2 regions of the Nocardioides sp. NPDC023903 genome follow, and region 2 is predicted to be linked to the other one. Evidence: riboswitches for the same ligand, from Rfam matches in the RefSeq annotation. Region 2 holds a riboswitch; the other holds the start of a gene.
What was found. A riboswitch is a leader RNA that binds a small molecule or an ion and turns the genes downstream of it on or off. The one in region 2 is predicted to bind thiamine pyrophosphate.
Positions count from the first base shown of each region.

Region 1: linked by a shared signal. The riboswitch ahead of AB0F44_RS08810 (thiamine ABC transporter substrate-binding protein) and the one ahead of AB0F44_RS05085 (thiamine phosphate synthase) in region 2 are both predicted to bind thiamine pyrophosphate.

Region 1 covers NZ_JBEZZS010000005.1:225,202-235,728, forward strand. Annotated here, with positions in the region: gene AB0F44_RS08790 (acyl-CoA dehydrogenase) at 1-329, opposite strand, end outside; gene AB0F44_RS08795 (phosphatase PAP2 family protein) at 361-1,428, opposite strand; gene AB0F44_RS08800 (ABC transporter ATP-binding protein) at 1,440-2,456, opposite strand; gene AB0F44_RS08805 (ABC transporter permease subunit) at 2,475-4,133, opposite strand; gene AB0F44_RS08810 (thiamine ABC transporter substrate-binding protein) at 4,130-5,191, opposite strand; TPP riboswitch at 5,188-5,296, opposite strand; gene AB0F44_RS08815 (GNAT family N-acetyltransferase) at 5,327-5,758, shown strand; gene AB0F44_RS08820 (MBL fold metallo-hydrolase) at 5,748-6,800, opposite strand; gene AB0F44_RS08825 (hypothetical protein) at 6,766-7,209, opposite strand; gene AB0F44_RS08830 (hypothetical protein) at 7,206-7,562, opposite strand; gene AB0F44_RS08835 (putative protein N(5)-glutamine methyltransferase) at 7,579-8,352, shown strand; gene AB0F44_RS08840 (TIGR02206 family membrane protein) at 8,556-9,254, shown strand; gene AB0F44_RS08845 (PLP-dependent cysteine synthase family protein) at 9,218-10,318, opposite strand; gene mqo (malate dehydrogenase (quinone)) at 10,481-10,527, shown strand, end outside.
Region 2 covers NZ_JBEZZS010000003.1:41,257-51,783, forward strand. Annotated here, with positions in the region: gene AB0F44_RS05050 (zf-TFIIB domain-containing protein) at 1-56, opposite strand, end outside; gene AB0F44_RS05055 (helix-turn-helix transcriptional regulator) at 171-404, opposite strand; gene AB0F44_RS05060 (ABC transporter permease) at 408-1,274, opposite strand; gene AB0F44_RS05065 (ABC transporter ATP-binding protein) at 1,271-2,215, opposite strand; gene AB0F44_RS05070 (fumarate hydratase) at 2,274-3,962, opposite strand; gene AB0F44_RS05075 (Zn-dependent alcohol dehydrogenase) at 4,062-5,177, opposite strand; gene AB0F44_RS05080 (helix-turn-helix domain-containing protein) at 5,332-6,981, shown strand; TPP riboswitch at 7,042-7,151, shown strand; gene AB0F44_RS05085 (thiamine phosphate synthase) at 7,145-7,750, shown strand; gene thiO (glycine oxidase ThiO) at 7,750-8,838, shown strand; gene thiS (sulfur carrier protein ThiS) at 8,835-9,035, shown strand; gene AB0F44_RS05100 (thiazole synthase) at 9,032-9,811, shown strand; gene AB0F44_RS05105 (thiamine phosphate synthase) at 9,808-10,398, shown strand; gene thiD (bifunctional hydroxymethylpyrimidine kinase/phosphomethylpyrimidine kinase) at 10,395-10,527, shown strand, end outside.

The DNA.
Region 1 (10,527 bases), on a different contig from region 2:
AGGATCGCGCCACCGAAGAGCCCGAACTGCACGCCCGACTTCACCAGCAGCGACAGGTCGCCGCCGGCCATCTCCTCGAAGGCTGCGATGGAGGCGCCGACGTCACCGCCCCCGCCGTACTCCTTCGGGAACCCGAGCCCGGTCAGACCGGTCGCGGAGACATCGAGGAGCACCTCCCGTACGCGCTCGCGATACTCCGGCCGGGGCAGTTCCTCGACCTCGTCGAGAAAGTCGGCGCGCGCGATCAGGGACTTGCGTACGTCCTCCCGGACTCCCGCATATCGCCCGTCGAGAAGTGCGGTCAGTGAGGCTGCATCGATGGCGGTCACACCGCCACCTTAAGCCGAGACGGGTCCCGGATCAGGTCAGCTCGTGGGCGACCTTCGACTCGCGGTCGGCGATCTCGTCGGACTCCGCGACGAGCCGGCGTACGCCCTTGCGCTGGAACTTCTGGCCGGCTGCGAGCCCACCGAAGTAGTAGGCGACGAGCGCGATCATGCAGCCCGCGATGTCATCGGCGAGGTAGTGCCAGCCAAAATAGACGGTCGCGACGACGGTGATCCCGAAGTTGATCCAGCCGGCCCAGCGGGCGATCTTGTTGTTGATCGTGGCCTGGATCATCAGCGCCACGAGCAGGGTGATGCCGCAGTGCAGCGAGGCGAAGCCACCGACCGACTGCACCACGTTGGCGTCGACGTCGAAGAGGACGTGTTGCCTGGTGAAGACCAGCGACTCCATCAGTGTGCTCGCCGGCGTCTCAGGCAGGTCGGCGTAGAGATAGGGGTACTGCAGGCCCGGACCGACCGTCGGCAGGCAGTAGTAGGAGACCGTGCCGAGGATCCAGGCGATGCACTGCGAGCTCACGAACCAGTAGCCGTAGGCGAGGTTGCGCGACCACACCAGCCAGCCGGCGACGGCGAACGGCACCAGCGGCAGGAACCACATGTAGATGTAGGAGAGGAACCACGCCACCCAGCCGGTGCCGAGGAGGTCGTGGAGCAGGATCGCCGGGTCGGCGCCGAAGAGCACCGCCTTGTCGATCAGGTGCAGCTCGTGGTCGAACTCGTAGGTCTCCGGCACCACGAACGGCAGGAACGACTTGAGGTTCCGGTAGCAGACGTAGACCAGGTAGAAGCAGACGATGCCCATCGCCACGAGCGTCAGCCGCTCACGCGTCCAGTGGGTGCGGACCCGCTCCTTGAAGATCGGCCCCATGTCCTTCCACTTGAACTTCGCCATCCACAGCGTCCGTGGCACGAGGTCGACGAGGAGCGCAGCTCCGACGAGGAGGGGAAGACGGAGCCAGGACGGTCCGAGGAAGCCCTCCGGGTCGAGCATGCGCTTGTCGACGATCTGCGCGGTTACGACTGCGATCAGGCCGAAGATCAGCGCGCTGCTCACGAGGAAGATCTGAGCGCGGCGATACATAGCCGTTAAGTTTAAATGGCGGGTGGCCGCTCTGCCGATTCGGGGACAACAGATTCTGGGACGGCCAGCCGATTCGGCTCGACCCTCAGCCTGACCGACTCCCCCGGCGCCGGCGCCGAGTCAGCGACGGCGTCGACCTCACCGACGTCATCGAGACGTACGACGAGCCGGTGCAGCTCCGGCGTAGCCCTGGCCGAGACCACGGTGCCGGTGAGCGGGCCGGCCGGATCGGCGACGAAGGCGGAGCGGCGCAGCGCCACCGCGCCGGCCGTTGCCATCCCGGCGGCCTTCAGGACCGTGTACGCCGCCGGCCCCTCGAGCACGCGGGCGTACCCCAGGAACAGGGCGGCCCAGGTGTCCGTCGGCCGCGCCCACACCTCCCGCAGGGTCCCCTGCTGCACCAGGTGACCGTCGCGCAGCAGCGCGATCCGGTCGGCGACCGCGAAGGCCTCCTCCTGGTCGTGGGTGACCATCAGCGCGGTGGTGCCCGCCTCGTGCAGGATCCGTCGCAGGTCGCCCGCGAGCCGCTCCCGCAGCCCGGCGTCGAGGGCGGAGAGCGGCTCGTCGAGAAGCAGCAGCCGCGGCTCGACCGCGAGCGCACGCGCCAGCGCGACCCGCTGCCGCTCGCCACCGCTCAGCGTGCCGGGCAGGCGGTCCTGGTAGCCGCCCAGGCCGACGAGCTCCAGCAGGTCGGCCACCTTCTTCGTACGGTCGGCGGCCGGGATGCGGCGCAACCGCATCGCGTAGGCGACGTTGTTCGCGACGCTGAGGTGCGAGAACAGCTGCCCGTCCTGGAACATCAGCGCGAAGCCACGCTTGTGCGTCGGCACCCCGCGCAACTCCCGCCCGTCCCAGCTGATCTCCCCCGTCGCCGGCTCCAACCCGGCCACGGCCCGCAGCAGCGTCGACTTCCCCGATCCCGACGGCCCGAGCAGCGCCAGCACCTCCCCGTCCGCCAGCTCCAGACTGACGTCCGAGACGGCCGCCTTCCCGTCGTACGCCACCGACACCTCACGCAGCGACAGCATCGCAACCTCGATCCTGGTTCACAGTGCTCCGATCGAAGGTACGCGGAGACGCTCGACGAGGAGCATCACGACGGCGGTGGTGGCGGCGAGGACGCAGGCGGCGGCGAGGGCCATGCCGTAGTTGTCGGACCCCGGACGGGAGAGCAACCGCAGGATGACGACAGGGAGGGTGGGACGCTCCTCGCGGACGAGGAAGGAGGTCGCGCCGAACTCCCCGAGCGATGCCGCGAAGGCGAACCCGGAGGAGGCGAGGAGCGGTTTCCAGATGGCAGGTACGTCGACCGTCATGACCGCGCGCAACGGCCCGGCCCCGAGCCCGGCGGCGGCCTGCCGGAGGCGGTCGTCGACGGACCCCAGGACCGGCACCAACGTCCTCACCACCAGGGGCAACGCCACCAGAGCCTGCGCCAGCGGCACCAGCCACGGCTCGTCGCGGAAGTCGAGCGGGGCCGACCCGAGGGTCAGGTAGAGCCCGAGCCCCAGCGTGACGGCGCTGACCCCGAGCGGCACCATGAACAGCCCGTCCAGGACGGAACGCACCCGACGCTCGGCCACCGACCGGGACCGGCGCGTCACCGCGAACGCCACCAGCAGCCCGAGAGCCAGCGCGACCAGGGACGCCTGCACCGCGACTGCCAGCGAGGTCATCAGCGCGGTCGTGACCGGCACCGGCAGCGGCGGGTCGAACCCGGGAGTCTGCAGGGCCGTGTAGTTCCGGAGACTCCACCGGTCATCGGCCCGCAGCGACCCGAGCAGCAGGGCGAGCAGCGGCCCGGCGACCAGCAGGACCAGCACCGACGTCGACAACAGGGCCGGGAGGTCCCGCAGCGAGACCCGCCGGCGGCGTACGACGACCCGGGACTGCGCGGGATCCGGCACCGAGCGCAGCCGGCCGGCCACGACCAGCAACCCGATGACGACCAACAGCTGGAGCACCGACAACACGGCGGCACCGGGAAGGTCGAACAGAGTGAAGGTCAGCTTGTAGATCTCGGTCTCGATGCTGTTGTAGCGCACCCCGCCGAGGGTGAGCACGATCCCGAACGCGGTCGCGCAGAAGAGGAAGACCACCGACGCCGCGGAGACGATCGCGGGACGCAGCGCCGGCAGGGTGATCGTCAGGAGGACCCGTGCCGGCGAGGCGCCCAGCGCGGCAGCAGCCTCACCGGGACGCGGGTCGAGCGACTCCCAGGCCGCCCCGACCGCGCGGATCACGACCGAGGCGTTGAAGAAGACCAGCCCGAGGATGATCGCGGTCGGCGTGCCGTCGAGCCCCAACCCGGCAAGCAAGCCCGCCTCGCCGATGAGCTCACGGAAGGCGACCCCGACGACGACGGTGGGGAGCACGAACGGCACCAGCAGCCCCGCTCGAATGACGCGCTGGAACGGAAAGCTCAGCCGATGGAGCGCGAACGCGGCCGGCAACCCGAGCGCGACGCTCAGCACCGTCGCCAGCCCCGAGGACCACAGCGTGAACCAGAGTGCCCGCTGGATCTCCGGGCGCCCCAGGATCCTGGTCACGACCGCAGGATCGAACGATCCCTCGAAGAACAGGCCGCGCTGCACCATCCCGATGACCGGCAGGACGAAGAAGACCGCCAGCACGGCCACCGGGAGAGCGGCGAGCGCGACCAGGGTCCCGATTCGCCGGGTCACAGCACGACGGGTGGAGCTCACTGCGCGATCGTGTCACTCCAGGTCGCCAGCCACGCTTCCCGGTTCTCGTCGATCTCCTCAGGCTCGACGGAGAGTGGCGAAGTCGGCTGCTGCGCGAACTTCGCCCAGTCGGCGGGCAGCTCGACGCCGGAGGAGACGGGGAACACGTACATGCTCTCCGGCAACGCCCCCTGCACGCTGTCGGAGAGCATGAAGTCGATCAGCGCCTGGGCGCCCTCGGGATGGTCGGCGCCCTTGAGCACACCGGCGTACTCGACCTGCCGGAAGCAGGTGTCGAGCAGTGCCTTGGTCGTCGTCTTGCCGTCCTTGACGGTGAAGGCCGGCGAGGAGTCGTACGACAGGACGATCGGTCGCGTCCCCTTGCCCCCGCCCTGGGTGAAGTCGGAGTAGTAGGCCTGGTCCCAGCCGTCGACGACCTTGGTGCCGTTGTCCATCAGCTTGCCCCAGTAGTCCGCCCAGCCGTCCTCGCCGTACTCGGCGATCGTGGCCAGCAGGAACGCCATCCCCGGCGTCGACGTCGCCGCGCCCGGGGTCACGAAGAGGTCCTTGTACGCAGGCTCGGCCAGGTCGTCGAGCGACTCCGGCGGCGTCAGCTTCTTCGCCGCGAACCACTCGGTGTCGATGTTGACGCACACGCTGCCGTTGTCGACCGGGGTGAGGAAGTGCTTCTCGTCCCCGGGGAGGTTGAACTCGTCAACCCCGGCCGGGACGGTCTCAGGCGTGTAGGCCTCCAGCGCCCCCTGGTCGATCGCCCTGCTGGCGAAGGTGTTGTCGACGCCGAAGACCGCGTCGCCGTCGGGGTTGCCGGTGTCCATGGCGATCTTGGTGGTCAGCTCGCCACCGTCGCCCGCGTGCCGGATCTCGGCGGTGTAGCCGGTCTTCTCGGTGAACTCGGCCAGCACCTCCTTCGGCAGCGTGAAGCTGTCGTGGGTCAGCAGCACGACGGTCTTGTCGTCGGCGCCGCTCGACGGCTTGGCGTCCGGCTCGGCGGGGCTGCCGCCGCACGCGGACAGCAGCAGAGCGGAGATAGCAGTGGCAGCGATGGCAGGCGTACGCATGCGCATTTCTGACTCCCTTCGCCGGTATCAACCGGAGCAGGTTCGGAGGGTCTGCGGCGCTGTTCGCCGCACTCTCAGGCCTTCCGGCCTCCCCTGTCTGTTCCCACCAACACTACTGGTTGCGAGAATCCACCCATGACCGACGTCGCCATCTCGTCCTTCGACGACCTCTCCCCGAAGACCGCGTACGCCCTGTGGCGGCTGCGCCAGGAGGTCTTCATCGTCGAGCAGGACTGCCCCTACCTCGACCTGGACGGTCGCGACCTCGAGCCCGGGACGCGTCACGTGGTGCTGAGCGACGGCGACCAGCTCGCCGGCACCGCCCGCATCCTCGATGACGGCGACGTGTGGCGGATCGGCCGCGTCGTCCTCGCCCCCGCCCACCGCGGCAAGGGCCTGGCCGACGTGATCATGACCGCCGCCGTCGAGGCCCTCACCGACCGCGACATCGTCCTCGACGCTCAGTCGCCGCTGGCCGGCTGGTACGCCAAGTTCGGGTTCGTGAAGGACGGCGAGGAGTTCCTCGAGGACGGCATCCCGCACACGCCGATGCGACTCACACGCTGACGGGGGCGAACAGAACGCTGGTCTCGGTCTCCTCGCGGGTCGCCTGACCGCGGGCGGCCAACAGCTCGAGATGGGCCTTGGTCTCCATGACCGCGAGGCCGGCGTTGAAGAAGTCGAGCTCGGCGAAGGCGCGCTCGTGGCGGGTCCAGCCGAGGTCGTTGGCGACCTCGAGCGCTGAGCGCCGACCGGCGCGCAAGGACGCCAGCGACTGGGCCAGCCGCGACTCGTGATGGGCCAGGAGCTCGTCGACGCGGGCGTGCGACGACGAGGCGACCGGGCCGTGGGCGGGGAGAAGGCGCAGGTCGGGCAGGGTCCGGACCTTGGTCAGCGAGGCCATGAAGTCGCCCAGCGGGTCGATGACCGGCACCGGCTCGAAGCCGATCGACGGCGTGATCGTGGGTAGCACGTGGTCGCCGGCGAACAGGACCGAGCCGGCCAGATCGGCATAGACGTAGTGGCCCTGGGTGTGCCCCGGGGTGTGCACGGCGTCGAGATCGCGGCCAGCCACGTCGAGGCGTACGTCGCCCTCCAGCCACCGGTCGGGCATCCGCCAGTGGGACAGATCGGGCGCGGGCGGCGGGTTGGCCGCCCACTCCGCGGCCAGCTCGTGCGCTCCGGCATGGGCGAGCAGCCGGTCGGTCGAGACCCAGCCGTCGAGGTCGCCGTTGGTGAGCTCGAGGGTGGGCCGGTCGCCGGCGCCGAGCAGCACGTCCGCGCCGAACTCCTGACCGAGCACCGAGGCGAGGGTGTAGTGGTCGCGATGCACGTGGGTGACCAGGAAGCGCCGGATGTCGCCGAACTCGAAGCCGAGCTTCTTCAGCCCGGACTCGAGCGCCGTACGTCCCTCGGTGATCGCCCAGCCACCATCGACCAGCGAGAGCCCGTCGTCGCCCTCGAGGACGTAGATGTTGACCGCCTTGAGCCCGTCCATCGGCAGCGGCAGCGGGATCCGATGCACGCCGTCGGCGACCGTCCATGCTCCCGGAGCGGACCAGTGCTCCCCCGAGTCAGGCGAGATGGCGGTGGCTGTCGACTGACTCATCCGTCTCCTTCGGGTTGACCTTCCAGAGCCAGAGCAGGCCCAGGATCGGCAACAGGGCAGGAACGAAACCGTATCCGCTCCCGAACTTCGACCATACCGAGTCATCCGGGAACCACGACGGCACGGCCAAGGACAGGACACCGACGACGACCACCCCGGCCAGCTCGATCCACAGCATGATCTTCGCGAAGCCCGCCGACCCGGCGGCCGCGCGGCGGATCGCGAACCAGCCCGCGACGTACGTCGCCGCCGCGACCACGGAGAGCGAGTAGGCGATCGGGGCCTCGTCGAAGGCGGTGAAGACCTGCACCAACGACCGGGCTCCGGCGGCGAGCACGAAGATCGCGTAGACGGTCAGCAGCACCAGGTGCGGACCGGAACGAGTCTTGGCGGGCGAGGTCGCGGTCACCGGACCATCATGACGCGTACGGCCACGACGCCCGTCGCCAGGGCCGCCGCCGCGATCACGCCCGAGGACCACGTCGAGCGGTCCGTACGCATCGTCTGCAGCGCGAGCGGCATCAGGCACACCAGCGCGCCGAGGTAGCCCAGGAAGGTCGACAGCGACTCCGGCTTGCGCCCGCCCGACCACGCCGCCAGCGCCCCGATCGCGAGCACGACCGCCAGGATCTCCAGCATCCACGCCACCTGGTCCAGCCACTTCGGCCGGGGCGCCTTCAGCACCACGCCGAGCACCGCCGCGATCGTCACGAACGCGGCATATCCGGCCACGATAAATCCGATCAGGGTCACGGCGTCCACGTGCCAATCTTCTCCAATGACCTCCACATCTCCCGATCCGGGGCTCGTCGCCCGTCTCCGCGCCGCCGGCTGCGTCTTCGCCGAGGACGAGGCGGCACTGCTCGAGTCCGCCCCGGTCTCCGCCCAGGAGCGGGAGGAGATGGTCGTACGCCGCGTGGCCGGCGAGCCGTTGGAGCTCATCCTGGGCTGGGCCGAGTTCTGCGGGCTCCGGATCCGGGTCGCGCCGGGGGTGTTCGTGCCCCGGCAGCGCTCGGCGCTGATGGTCGAGCTCGCCTGCCGGACGGCCGAGCCAGGCGCAGCCCTGAAGGTTCTCGATCTCGGCTGCGGGACCGGAGCGCTGGGCGCCGCCATCGCGGCACGTCTCCCGGACGCGGAGGTCTGGGCCACCGACATCGACCCGGCGGCAGTCGAGTGCGCTCGCGAGAACCTGCCACCGAACCGCGTGCTCCTGGGTGACCTCTACGACCCGCTCCCCCACGACCTCGAGCTCGACGTGATCGTGGCCAACGCTCCCTACGTGCCGAGCGACCAGATCCGGAACATGCCGCCCGAGGCGCGCGACCACGAGCACCACGTCGCCCTCGACGGCGGCGCGGACGGGCTCGACATCCAGCGGCGCGTGATCGAGCAGGCCCCGAAGCATCTGGCGCCCGGCGGCGTACTCGTCATCGAGTCCGGCCAGGAGCAGGCACCCATCACCGCGAGCCTGATGCGGGAGCGGGGGCTCGTCGCGGAGATCCATCACGACGAGGACCTCTACGCGACCGCGGTGACCGGAACGGCCCCCTGAGAGCACCCAAAAGCGAGGCGTCCCTCTGATTGCACACCACCCCCGCAGTGTGCATTCAGAGGGACCGCCACACCAACCTCGGTGTTGGAGAGGTCGTCCACCCCCCACCGGTGGACGACCTTCTCGCCGATGAAACGGGCCACCCGCGGACTCATGACGCGGGTTGGGAAGAACTTTTTCGAGAATCCCGTCAGACTTCCGATATGCAGGCTTACGGTCCGGCCCACCTGGTGCCGTTGTCCCTGCTCACAGCGGGGATCGTGGCTGTCGTCTGGCTGGGCAGACGACAGCGGGCCGAGGCGAAACCGTCGAAATTCTCACGAGGATTCGCGCTCGCGATCCCGCTGACGACGATCCCGTTGCAGGCCCACGAGTGGGTCACCGACTTCGATCTCTTCATCGATCTGCCGATCCATCTGTGCGACCTGGCGTGGGTCGCGGCGGCGTTCGCGCTGTGGACCCACCATCCCTACCCGACCGCGCTGACCTGCTTCTGGGGCCTCACGCTGACCACGCAGGGCGTCTTCACCCCGGACGTCATGGACTTCCCGGACGTCAGTTACTTCACCTTCTGGGGTCAGCACCTGATGATCGTGATCGCCGCGGTCTACCTGATCTTCGGGCTCAAGCTGCTACCGAAGTGGCGCGACTACGGCTGGGCGGTCGCGACCACGGCGGCGTGGGCCGCCGTGGCGTACGTCCTCAATCTCGTCCTCGACGCCAACTACGGCTACCTGCGCTTCAAGCCGGAGTCGGGATCGATGCTCGACCTGCTGGGGCCGTGGCCGGTCTACATCCTCAACGAGATCCTGATCGTCGCCGGCGTGTGGGCGCTGCTGACGCTGGGTCTGCGGATCTGGGCGCGTCAGGACGGGTCGACGAGGACGCCGGTGCGCTCGTAGTCGGCGAGAGCCGAGGCGTACGGCGCCAGGTCGATGCCCTTCTCGCTCACCCAGCCGTCGTCGTAGTAGGACGATCGGTAGCGCTCCCCGGAGTCGCACAGCAGCGAGACGACGCTTCCCTCGGTGCCGGCCTCCGCCATCTCGCCTACGACACCCAGCGATGCCCACACGTTGGTGCCCGTGGAGGGGCCGACGGAGCGGCCCATCCGGGCCGAGAGCCAGCGCATCGTCGCGATCGACGCCGCGTCGGGGACCTGGACCATGTCGTCGACGACCCCTCCGACGAAGGACGGCTCGACCCGCGGTCGGCCGATCCCCTCGATACGCGACGGCATCCCGGTGGCGTAGTCGGAGGTGTCCGTCTCCCAGCCGCCGTAGAAGGCGGAGTTCTCCGGGTCGGCGACCATGAGCTTGGTGGGGTGGCGGCGGTAGTGGAGGTAGCGGCCGATCGTCGCGGAGGTGCCGCCGGTGCCGGCCGAGACGACGATCCAGGTCGGCACCGGGTGCCGCTCCTGCGACATCTGGTCGAAGATCGACTCGGCGATGTTGTTGTTGCCGCGCCAGTCGGTGGCCCGCTCGGCGTAGGTGAACTGGTCCATGTAGTGGCCACCGCACTCGCGGGCGAGGCGCTCGGCCTCTGCGTACATGTCCGGAGCGCGATCGACGAAGTGGCAGCGGCCGCCGTGCCACTCGATCAGGCGCACCTTCTCCTCCGAGGTCGAGCGAGGCATCACCGCGACGAACGGCAGCCCGAGAAGCCCGGCGAAGTAGGCCTCCGAGACCGCGGTGGATCCGGAGGAGGCCTCGACGACCGTCGAGCCCTCGTGGAGCCAGCCGTTGCAGACCGCGTAGAGGAACAGCGACCGGGCCAGGCGGTGCTTCAGCGAGCCAGTGGGATGAACCGACTCGTCCTTCAGATAGAGGTCGACACCGCCGCTCGCACCGTCGCGGACGGGGAGCGGAACGACGTGCAGATGGGTGTCGGCCGAGCGCTGCGCGTCGGCCTCGACGCGGCGTACGGCTTCGTCGATCCAGGCGCGATGAGAGTCAGAGAGGCGAGGCACCGGCCGAGCGTAACTCCACCCTGATCTGTCCTCGGCATGTGCGGTGAGCCACAATGACAGACCGAAACACGATCGGGTCCGGGCAGTGAAGTTGCCCACAAGTTAGACCGATCTAAGGACCCCGATTAACCATTGCGGCCCCAAAAGCGAGACAAAAGACCTGTGGACGAACCTCTTGACGTAGTGCTGATCGGCGGCGGCATCATGAG
Region 2 (10,527 bases):
TCGATGCCTTGGCGCTCGCTCATCATCAGGGTGGCACCGTCGATGGGGCACTGCATGGGGGTCTCCTCGTCGTCGGGGATCGGCGCCCATCAACCTATCCGGTCGTCCGGCACCGCCGATGCTCAGCGCCGGCGGACGTCCGGTCTTCGGCCGTTCCGGAAGGAATGGGATCAGTCGCCGAGACGCTTGAACGGCTCGATGGCGAAGACGACGTCGACGGCGACGTCGAAATAGGCGGCGATCCGCAGAGCTAGATGCAGCGAGGGGCTGTATTCGCCCCGCTCCAGGTAGCCCACGGTCTGGTAGTGGACGCCGAGGGCGTCGGCGAGCTCCCGACGGGAGATGCCGCGTTCGGCGCGTAGCATCGCGATCCGGTTGTAGACGGTGTCCGATTCGTTGGCCACAGGTCAGTAGCCCCTGGACATGACCTTGTCGCGCGCCGCCGCGATCGCGGAGCCGGTCTGGCGGCGAGCCATCCGGCGGAGCACGATCGGTGCCAGCACGAGGCCGACCACGGCCCAGACGCCGAGGACGCCGAACATCTCGACCGTGCGCCAGGAGTCTCCGATCTCCGCGGCCTCCGCCCCCGCGGGCATCATCGCGGACCGCGTGCCGAGCCCGAGCCAGTAGAAGGGGAAGATCTGCCCGACCCACTGCAGCCAGGTGGGCATCGCGGTGATCGGGTAGAAGATGCCGGAGATCGCGATCAGCAGCATCGAGGCCAACATGATCAGCATCGACTGGGCGCTCGACTTGAAGATCGAGCCGAGCGCCGACCCGATCGGAACGGTCGCGACCATGCCGACGACGAAGATGACCGGGAGCAGCAGCGCCGTGCGGCCGTCGATCCGGAGGTCGCCGATCACCGTCATCGCGGGAATCGCGAGCAGCACCAGGCTGGCCAGCGTGGTCAGCCCGAAGAACCAGATCTTGCCGATCAGGTAGCCGAGCATTCCGTCGGGCGTCGCTTTGGCCCGCAGCAGCGTGCCGTCCTCACGGTCGGTGGCGATCTGCATCGCCGGGCCCGCGAGGCCGCCGAAGGCGATCGACATCCCGATCAGGCTCGGCAGCACCATCGCACCCAGGGCGAGGTCGGTGCCGGGCACGGTGTTGCCGCGCATGAACAGCAGCGTCACCGTGAAGCTGACCGGGAACAGGAGCATCCAGAAGATGTCGCCGACGTCGGTCAGCGAATACTTGGTCTCCAGCCAGCCGCGGTGCAGCCCGGCGCGTACGGCAACGCCGCGCGTGCTTGTCGTCCCGGTGGTGATCATGAGAGCGCCTCCAGCTTCTCGTGCTCGTCGGCCTGGCCGCTCTCGACCCGCTGGACGAGCGCGAGGTAGGTGTCCTCGAGGTTGGCCCGTTTCACCTCGAGCTCGGTCACGTCGGGGTTGGTCGCGAGCAGGCGGCGTACGAACTCGGTCGGATCGCGGTCCTCGACGGCGTGCACGTGCCGCTCGCCTCCGGCGGTCCAGCGGACCTCCGCCTTGGTCGCGAGGTCGAGGGCCAGCTTGTCGGGACTGCCGTCGGCGATGATCGTGCCGCGGTCGAGCACGAGGATCCGGTCGGCGAGCTTCTCCGCCTCGGCCAGGTCGTGGGTGGTCAGCAGCACGGTCGTGTTCTCGAAGTCGGAGAGCCGGTGCACGAGTTCGTGGAACTCTCGTCGCGCGTGCGGGTCGAAGCCGGCCGTCGGCTCGTCGAGGAACACCAGCTCAGGACGGCCGACGATACCGATCGCGACGTCGACCCGGCGGCGCTGGCCGCCGGAGAGCCGCATCACCCTCTGGTCTGCGTGGGCGGTGAGGCCGACGACGGCGAGGAGCTCGTCGACGTCCCACGGGCGAGGGACCTCAGCGGTGGCGTACGGCGCATAGAACCGCGCGTGGTAGTCGAGCAGGTCGCGCACCCGCCAGCGGCTGTGGTCCCGCCATGACTGGAGCACGACGCCGACCCGCGCTCGCCACCGCTCGTCGCCCCGTGCCGGGTCGGAGCCCAGCACCGAGACGTCGCCCGAGGCCGGCATCCGGAATCCTTCAAGGACCTCGATGGTCGTGGTCTTGCCGGCGCCGTTGGGGCCGAGCAGGGCGACGACCTCGCCGCGACGGGCGGAGAAGGTCACGCCCTTGAGCACGTCGTTGCTGCCGTAGCGCACCCGCAGGTCGCGTACGTCGAGCGCGAGGTCGGTGAGCGCTGTTGTGCTCTCGCTATCGGGCATAGCAGGAATACTACGACCGATAGACGAAGTGTGACAGCGAATTGGGTAGGCCCCCCGCTCAGCGCTCCTTGGAGCGCACCCGGATCCCGGTCAAGGGGACGGTGGTCGTCCCGCTCGGGTCGGTGAAGAAGTCGTTGCCCTCGCCGTCGACGACGATGAAGGCCGGGAAGTTCTCGACCTCGATCTTCCAGACCGCCTCCATGCCGAGCTCGGGGTACTCGAGCACCTCGACCGACTTGATGCAGTCCTGCGCGAGCCGGGCGGCGGGGCCGCCGATGGAGCCGAGGTAGAAGCCGCCGTAGGTGCCGCAGGCCTCGGCCACGACCTTGGAGCGGTTGCCCTTGGCGAGCATGACCATCGAGCCGCCCGCGGCCTGGAACTGCTCGACGTAGGAGTCCATCCGGCCGGCGGTGGTCGGGCCGAAGGAGCCCGACGCCATCCCCTCGGGCGTCTTGGCGGGCCCGGCGTAGTAGACCGGGTGGTTCTTCAGGTAGTCCGGCATCTCCTCGCCGGCGTCGAGGCGCTCCTTGATCTTGGCGTGCGCGATGTCGCGGGCCACGACCATCGGGCCGGACAGCGACAGGCGGGTCTTGACCGGATGCTGCGAGAGCGTCGCCAGGATCTCCGACATCGGCTGGTTCAGGTCGATGTCCACGACCTCGCCGGCCGCGATCTCCTCGGCCATGCCGGCATCGGGCATGTACTGCGCCGGGTCGGTCTCGAGCTGCTCGAGGAACACCCCGTCGCGGGTGATCTTGCCCAGCGCCTGGCGGTCGGCGGAGCAGGAGACCGCGATCGCCACGGGGCACGAGGCGCCGTGGCGGGGGAGCCGGACGACGCGTACGTCATGGCAGAAGTACTTGCCACCGAACTGGGCCCCGATCCCGAAGGACTGGGTCAGCTCGAAGACCTTCTCCTCCAGCTCCGTGTCGCGGAAGCCGTGGGCGCTCATCGAGCCCTCGGTCGGGAGGTTGTCGAGGTAGTGGGCCGAGGCGTACTTGGCCGTCTTCAGCGCGAACTCCGCGGAGGTCCCGCCGATGACGACGGCGAGGTGGTACGGCGGGCAGGCGGCGGTGCCGAGCGAGCGGATCTTCTCGTCGAGGAAGGTCAGGATCCGGTCGGGGTTGAGGATCGCCTTGGTCTCCTGGAACAGGAACGACTTGTTGGCCGAGCCGCCGCCCTTCGCCATGAAGAGGAACTTGTACTCCGGGCCGTTCTCGCCCTCGGTGGTCGAGTAGATCTCGACCTGCGCGGGCAGGTTGGAACCGGTGTTCTTCTCCTCGTACGTGGTCAGCGGCGCCAGCTGGGAGTAGCGCAGGTTGAGCTTGGTGTAGGCGTCGAAGACACCGCGGCTGACGGTCTCGGCGTCGTCGGCGCCGGTCAGCACGCCCTCGGACTTCTTGCCCATCACGATCGCGGTGCCGGTGTCCTGGCACATCGGCAGGATCCCGCCGGCGGAGATGTTGACGTTCTTGAGCAGGTCGAGCGCGACGAAGCGGTCGTTGCCGGAGGCCTCGGGGTCGTCGATGATCTTGCGGAGCTGCTGGAGGTGGGCCGGGCGGAGGTACTGGTTGATGTCCTTCATCGCCTCGGCGGTCAGCCGGCGGATCGCCTCGGGGTCGACCTTGAGGAACTTGCGCCCGTCGACCTCGATCTCTTCCACCCCCTCGCTCGTGATCAAGCGGTAAGGAGTGTCGTCCTTGCCGGTCGGGAGGAGGTCGGAGTATCGGAACTCAACGTCAGCCACGGAAGAGAATCGTACGCCGCCACGGCCCCGGTCCCGGCGTCGGCTCCGGAGCCGAGACCAGGACCGAGACCAGGACCGTGACCAGGGGAAGCGACAACCTCAGGAGTGGTCGTGGACGACCACGCCGCGGATGTTGGCTCCGTTGAGCAGGTCGTCGTACCCCTCGTTGACCTGCTCGAGCGTGTAGGTGCGGGTGATCAGCTCGTCGAGCTTGATGTCGCCCTTCTGGTAGAGCCCCAGGATCCGCGGGATGTCGTACGTCGGGTTGCAGTCGCCGAACAGGCTGCCCTTGATCGTCTTGCGGAACAGCGTGGTCACCGCGCCGGAGAGCTGGATCGTCGGCTCGGTGAGCTTGTTGAGACCGGTGAGGACAAGCACCCCGCCCTTGCCGATCGCGTCGAAGCCGTCGGTGACGTTCTCGGCGGTGACCAGGCCCTGGGTGAGGATGGCGGAGTCGGCGAGCTGGCCGCGGGTCAGGTTGGTGACCTCGGCCAGCGCGGAGGCGGCGTCGGCGAAGGCGTGGGTGGCGCCGAGCTGGAGCGCGGCCTCGCGCTTGTTCTCCAGCGGGTCGACGGCGACGACGTACTTCGCGCCGGCCAGTCGCGCGCCCTGGACGGCGTTGATGCCGATGCCGCCGATGCCGTAGACCACGACGGTGTCGCCGGGCTTGACCGCCGCGGTGTTGACCGCGGACCCGAAGCCGGTGGGTACGCCGCAGCCGACCAGCACGGCCGACTCGAGCGAGAGGTCGTCGTCGACCTTGACCACCGAGTTCTGGTGGATGACCCCGAACTGGCTGAACGTGCCGAGCATGCACATCGCGCCGTACTGCCCAGCGGGTCCGGTGATCGGGAACCGCTCACCCGGCAGGTAGCCCTCGAGGATGGTCGCGCCCATGTCGCAGATCGACTGCTGGCCGTTGGAGCAGTAGCGACAGGTGCCGCAGTTGGGGATGAAGGAGCAGACCACGCGGTCGCCGGCCTTGACCCGGGTGACGCCGGGGCCGACCTCCTCGATGACGCCGGCGCCCTCGTGACCGAGGACCATCGGCAGCCGGGCCTCGAGGTCACCGTGGGCGATGTGCACGTCGGAGTGGCACAGCCCGGCATGCGTGTAGCGGATCAGCACCTCGCCCGCCTGGGGCTTGTCGAGGTCGAGCTCCTCGATCACGATCGGCTTGCCGGGTTCGTAGACGACTGCAGCCTTGGTCTTCATGCTGACTCCTAGCGTGTTCCGGGATGGGAGCGGGGGATCCTTGCCACAGTCCCAGCGCCGTCGGCCGCCGGGTGTTCAGAACCTGAACAGTTCGCTTCCGGTCGACAGGACCGCCGGTTAATGTGACGTAAGCCACATTCGATGGGGGGATGCTGTGCCGACCACGACGTCATCGCATGACCCGTCGTCGCCTGAACCGTCAGCGCCGGAGCGGATCGCCGCGTCGTGGCATCGCTCGCGGCTCGCCGGGGTCGACCCGGTGCGCGCCCACGGTTCGCTCTCACCGGTCGACATCGACCCGCACGGATCCCTCTACGTGGCAGCCGATCCGGTCCTGAACGAGCTGGCCGAGAACCTCGACGGCACGACGTACGCCACCTTGCTGGTCGACCGGGACTGCCGGATCGTGCACCGCTGGTGCGGCCGGGCGCAGGTGGCGAGGGCGTTCGACGGCCTCGGGGTGGACCTGGGTGCCAGCCTGCTCGAGGAGCGGCTCGGCACGAACGCGCCGGGAACCGCGCTCGAGACCAGGCTGCCGGTGCTGGTGCACGGCCCCGAGCACTTCGCCGAGATGCTACGCGACTTCAGCTGCTTCGCGATGCCGATCCGGCACCCGGTGACCCACCGGATCGAGGGCGTCCTCGACATCACCTCCCTGGCCAGCGACGCCAACCCGCTCCTGCGGCCGGTGGTGCAGCGCGCGGTGACCGACATCCAGCGGCGTCTCCAGGACGGCAGCCGCACCACCGACAAGCAGCTGCTCCTGGCCTTCCATGAGGCCGTGGTGGCGTGCCGGGGTGCGCTGGTCGCGGTCGGCGAGAACCTGACCGTGGCCAACCAGACGGCCCAGGACACCCTGACCGGCGCGGATATCGCCGTGCTGCGGATCCTGCTCCAGGACGTACATCTTCCGGGGGCGACGGTCATGGACATGAACCTGGAGTCGGGGGAGTCGGTCCATGTGCATGCCGAGGTGCTCGACACCCGCCGGCTGGCCGCGCTGGTACGCATCGAGCCCCGCGAGCCGCGACGTGGGCTCTCGGTCAGCGCGATGACCGAGGAGGCACGGGAGCCGGGGACGATCCTGGTGGCCGGACCTCCGGGGTCCGGACGTACGTCGCTGGCCAGGGAGCTCGCGCCGTCGTCGCCGATCACTCTGCTCACCGGCGCCACGACGGTCCTGGAGGGCGACGGCAACTGGGCCAAGCAGTTCCGGCGCCGGATGGCGGCCGGAGTGGGCACCGTCATCATCGACGGCCTCGAGCTGCTCTCCGACGCGCTCCTCGGTGTCGTCGCGGATGCGCTGGAGAGCCGGACGCGCGCCCACGTGGTGATGGTCTCGGCCCCGTTGGCGGAGCTCTCCGAGCACACCGCGGCGGTGGCCGCGCTGGCCTCCCGCGTCGAGGAGAAGCTGCCGCTGGCGGCGCGGCGCGACGAGATCCCCGGGCTGGCCCGAGAGCTGCTCTCCGGGATCAACCCGGACGCCTTCCTGACGCCCGGCGTCGAGCGGATGCTGGTCGAGCACCGCTGGCCGGGCAACGTACGCGAGCTGCGGGCCGTGCTCGCACATGCCGCCGCCCGCCGTCGGTTCGGCGCGATCGTCGCCGCCGACCTGCCGCCGAAGCTCGGCTCCGTGCCGGGGCCGCGGGCGGCCGTCCGGCCGCTCGACCAGGCCGAGCGCGACGTCATCCTGCACGAGCTGATCAAGCACGACGGCAACAAGGCCGCGGTCGCCCGCGAGCTCGGCATCTCGCGCACCACGCTGTACGCCAAGATGCGGGCGCTGCGGATCTCGACCTACTAGAAGTATCCCGCTGTGCGGGCCCTCGGGCTGCGGCCGCTCGGGGATGCGCGCTATGGTCGGAGACGTCCACACGGGAGTCCGCGGCAGCGGGCTGAGAGGGAGCTGGAGCCGCTCCGACCGTTACACCTGATCCGGATCATGCCGGCGAAGGAAGTGATTGGTTGTGCTTCTTCCACGTATTTTCTGTCTGGTCTCCTCGACCGATGACCTCGCCCTGCTGCCCGACTTCGCCGAGGCCGGGGTCGCCGGCTTCCAGGTCCGGGACAAGGCCGCGACCACCCGGGAGCTGCTCGCTCTGACGGCGACCGTGATCGAGCGGGTCGGTGCGTACGACGCCTGTGTGGTGGTCGACGACCGGCTCGACGTGGCGCTCGCGTCCGGTGCGCACGGCGTCCACCTCGGTGCCTCCGACCTTCCGCTGGCCGAGGCCCGGCGGATCGCCGACGCCGTCGCTCCGGGGCTGGTCATCGGCGCGACCTGCCGGGACCGTGCCGCGGTCGAGGCGGCCGCCGCCGTGGGCGCGGATTACGCCGGCTTCGGCCCGATCTTCGCCACCACCTCCAAGGCCGGGCTCCCCGACCCGCTGGGGGTCTCCGCGGTCTCCGACGCTGCCGGTGTCCTCCCGCTGATCGCGATCGGCGGGATCTCGACGGCTTCCGCCGGGGCTGTACGCGCCGCCGGTGCCCACGGGGTCGCCGTGATCGGCGGGCTCTGGCGACAACCCGACCCACGCCAGGCCGCGAAGGAGCTCGTGGAAGCCGTCGGCTGATGCGGGCGCGGATCCTCGGTGCCGGGATCGTCGGGCTCTCCGTGGCCGACGAGCTGATCCGCCGTGAGCACGAGGTCACGGTGGTCGATCCGGCGCCGGGCTCGGGGGCGTCGTACGCCGCGGCCGGCATGCTCAGCCCGGCCGGTGAGGCCTGGTACGGCGAGGAAAAGCTGACCCGGCTCTGTCTGTCGTCCCTGGCGCTCTGGCCCGACTTCGCCGCCCGGCTCGGGGTGCCCGTGCACACCCGCGGGACCCTGCTGGTCGGCCTCGATGCCGGGGACGTCCAGCAGGTCGAGCGGCAGCTCTCGGTGCTCGATCTCGCCGGGGTCTCCTACGAGAGGCTCCTACGCCGCGAACTGCTCGCCCGTGAACCCGGACTCGGCCGCGTGGCGGGCGGGGCCTTCCTCGCCGAGGACCACTCCGTCGACCCGCGTGCGGTCGTCGCGGCCCTGCTCGATCGGGTCGGGGACCGTGTTGGTCTCGACACGCCTCCGCCTAGCGGCTCCGGCGGCTCGACCGACGGAACCGCTGGTCGAGCCGCCGTCGTGAGGGACGAACGACGGCGTGTCGAGACCAACACGGTCACCGTCATCGCGACCGGCGCGAAGCTGCCCGCTCCGTACTCCTCCCTTATCCGCCCGGTGCGCGGCGATGTGGTGCGCGTGCGGACGCAGGAGCGAGTGGAGCGGACGGTGCGGGCCTGGGCGCACGGCGAGCAGATCTACGTGGTGCCGCGGATCGACAGCGACGAGGTGGTCATCGGGGCCACCACCGAGGAGCGCGACGGTCCGCTGCTGCCGACCGTCGAAGGCGTGTGGAGGCTGCTCGACTCCGCCCGCCGGGTGGTGCCGGCGCTCGACCGCGCGAGCGTGGTGGAGGTGACCTCGCGGGACCGCCCCGGGACCGCCGACAACCTCCCGCTGGTCGGTCCGACCCACGAGCCGGGCGTCGTGCTCGCCGCGGGCGCCTACCGCAACGGGGTCCTGCTGGCGCCGCTCATCGCGCAGCTGGTGGCCGACCACATCGAGACAGGGTCAGTGGAGCCCGCGGTCGATCCGCGCCGGTTCCGGATGAAGGAGGACGGATGAAGATCACCGTGAACAGCGAGCCGACGGAGGTCAGCGGCACCGTTGCCGACCTGCTCGAGGCACGTACCGGCGACCGGCGGCCGAGTGGCATCGCCGTCGCCGTGGACGAGGAGATCGTGCCGCGCGACGACTGGGCGCGATGGCAGCTCCAGGACGGTCATGTCGTCGAGATCGTGACGGCGGTGCAGGGCGGATGACCACCCCACCGATGACCAGCCTGAAGATCGCCGGGCGCGAGCTCTCCTCACGCCTCTTCCTCGGCACCGGCGGCCTGCCCAACCTGGCCCTGCTCCCCGACGTCATCGACGCTGCCGAGCCCGGTCTGGTGACGGTCTCGATGCGGCGTACGTCCTCGACCGCGTCCGGTGGACTGCTCGAGACACTGCGCGCGGCGGAGGTGCCGATCCTGCCCAACACCGCGGGCTGCCTCTCGGCACGCGAGGCCGTGCTGACCGCCGAGCTCGCCCGCGAGGCGCTGGAGACCGACTGGGTCAAGCTGGAGGTGATCGGTGACGAGACCTCGCTGATGCCCGACGCCGTCGAGCTCGTCGAGGCCGCCGAGCAGCTGGTGCGCAAGGGCTTCACGGTCCTTCCGTACGCCACCGACGACCCCGTCCTCGCCCGCCGGCTCGAGGACGCCGGCTGCGCGGCGGTGATGCCGCTCGGCTCGCCGATCGGGTCGGGGCTGGGGCTGCTGAACCCGTACGCGATCGAGGCGGTCGTCGCCGCGGTGTCCGTGCCCGTCGTGCTCGATGCCGGTGTCGGGACGGCCTCGGACGCGGCCCTGGCGATGGAGCTCGGCTGCGCCGCCGTCCTCGCCGCCACCGCGGTGACCCGCGCCGACGATCCGGTCGGGATGGCTCACGCGCTGCGCCTGGCCGTCGAGGCCGGGTACACCGCCCGCGCCGCCGGCCGGATCCCGCGGCAGGCGGTCGCCCGGGCCTCCTCGCCGATGGAGGGCCGGATCGCATGAGCGCGCTACCGCGACTGCTCGTCCTCACCGACCGCTCCCAGCTGCCGCTCGGCCGCAGCCTGTTCGCGACGATGGCAGCGTGCGCCGAGGCCGGCCTGACCCACGTCGTGCTCCGTGAGCTCGACGAGCCCCTGGAGCATCGAGCAAAGCTGGCCGACCTGCTCGCCGGACTCGGCCTGAACGTGATCGCCGCCCACACCGCTCTACCCGCCGCAGTGGGCCTGCACCTGCCCGCATCCGCGAGCTGCAACACCTCACCCGTAGGACTACACCGCGGTCGCAGCTGCCACAGCGCCACCGAGGTCGCCACCGCGGCCGAGGAGGGGTTCGACTACGCGATGCTGAGCCCGTACGCGCTGACCGAGTCCAAGCCCGGCTACGGGCCGCCGCTCGGACCGGATGCGTTCGGAGACCTGCCGCTCCCGACGTACGCGCTGGGTGGGATCACCCCGGACAACGCCGCCGAGGCGGTGGCGGCCGGGGCCCATGGCGTGGCTGTGATGGGCGCGGTGATGCGCGCGGAGGAGCCGGCCGAGGTCGTACGTGACCTGCTGGCCGCCCTCGGCACTGCGGCGGTGGCGTCATGAACCCGCCGGTCGCTCTCACCGTCGCGGGCACCGACTCCGGGGGAGCGGCGGGTACGGCGGCCGATCTGGCCACCTTCGCCGCGCTCGGCGTGCACGGAGCCTGCGTGATCACCGCCGTCACCGCCCAGG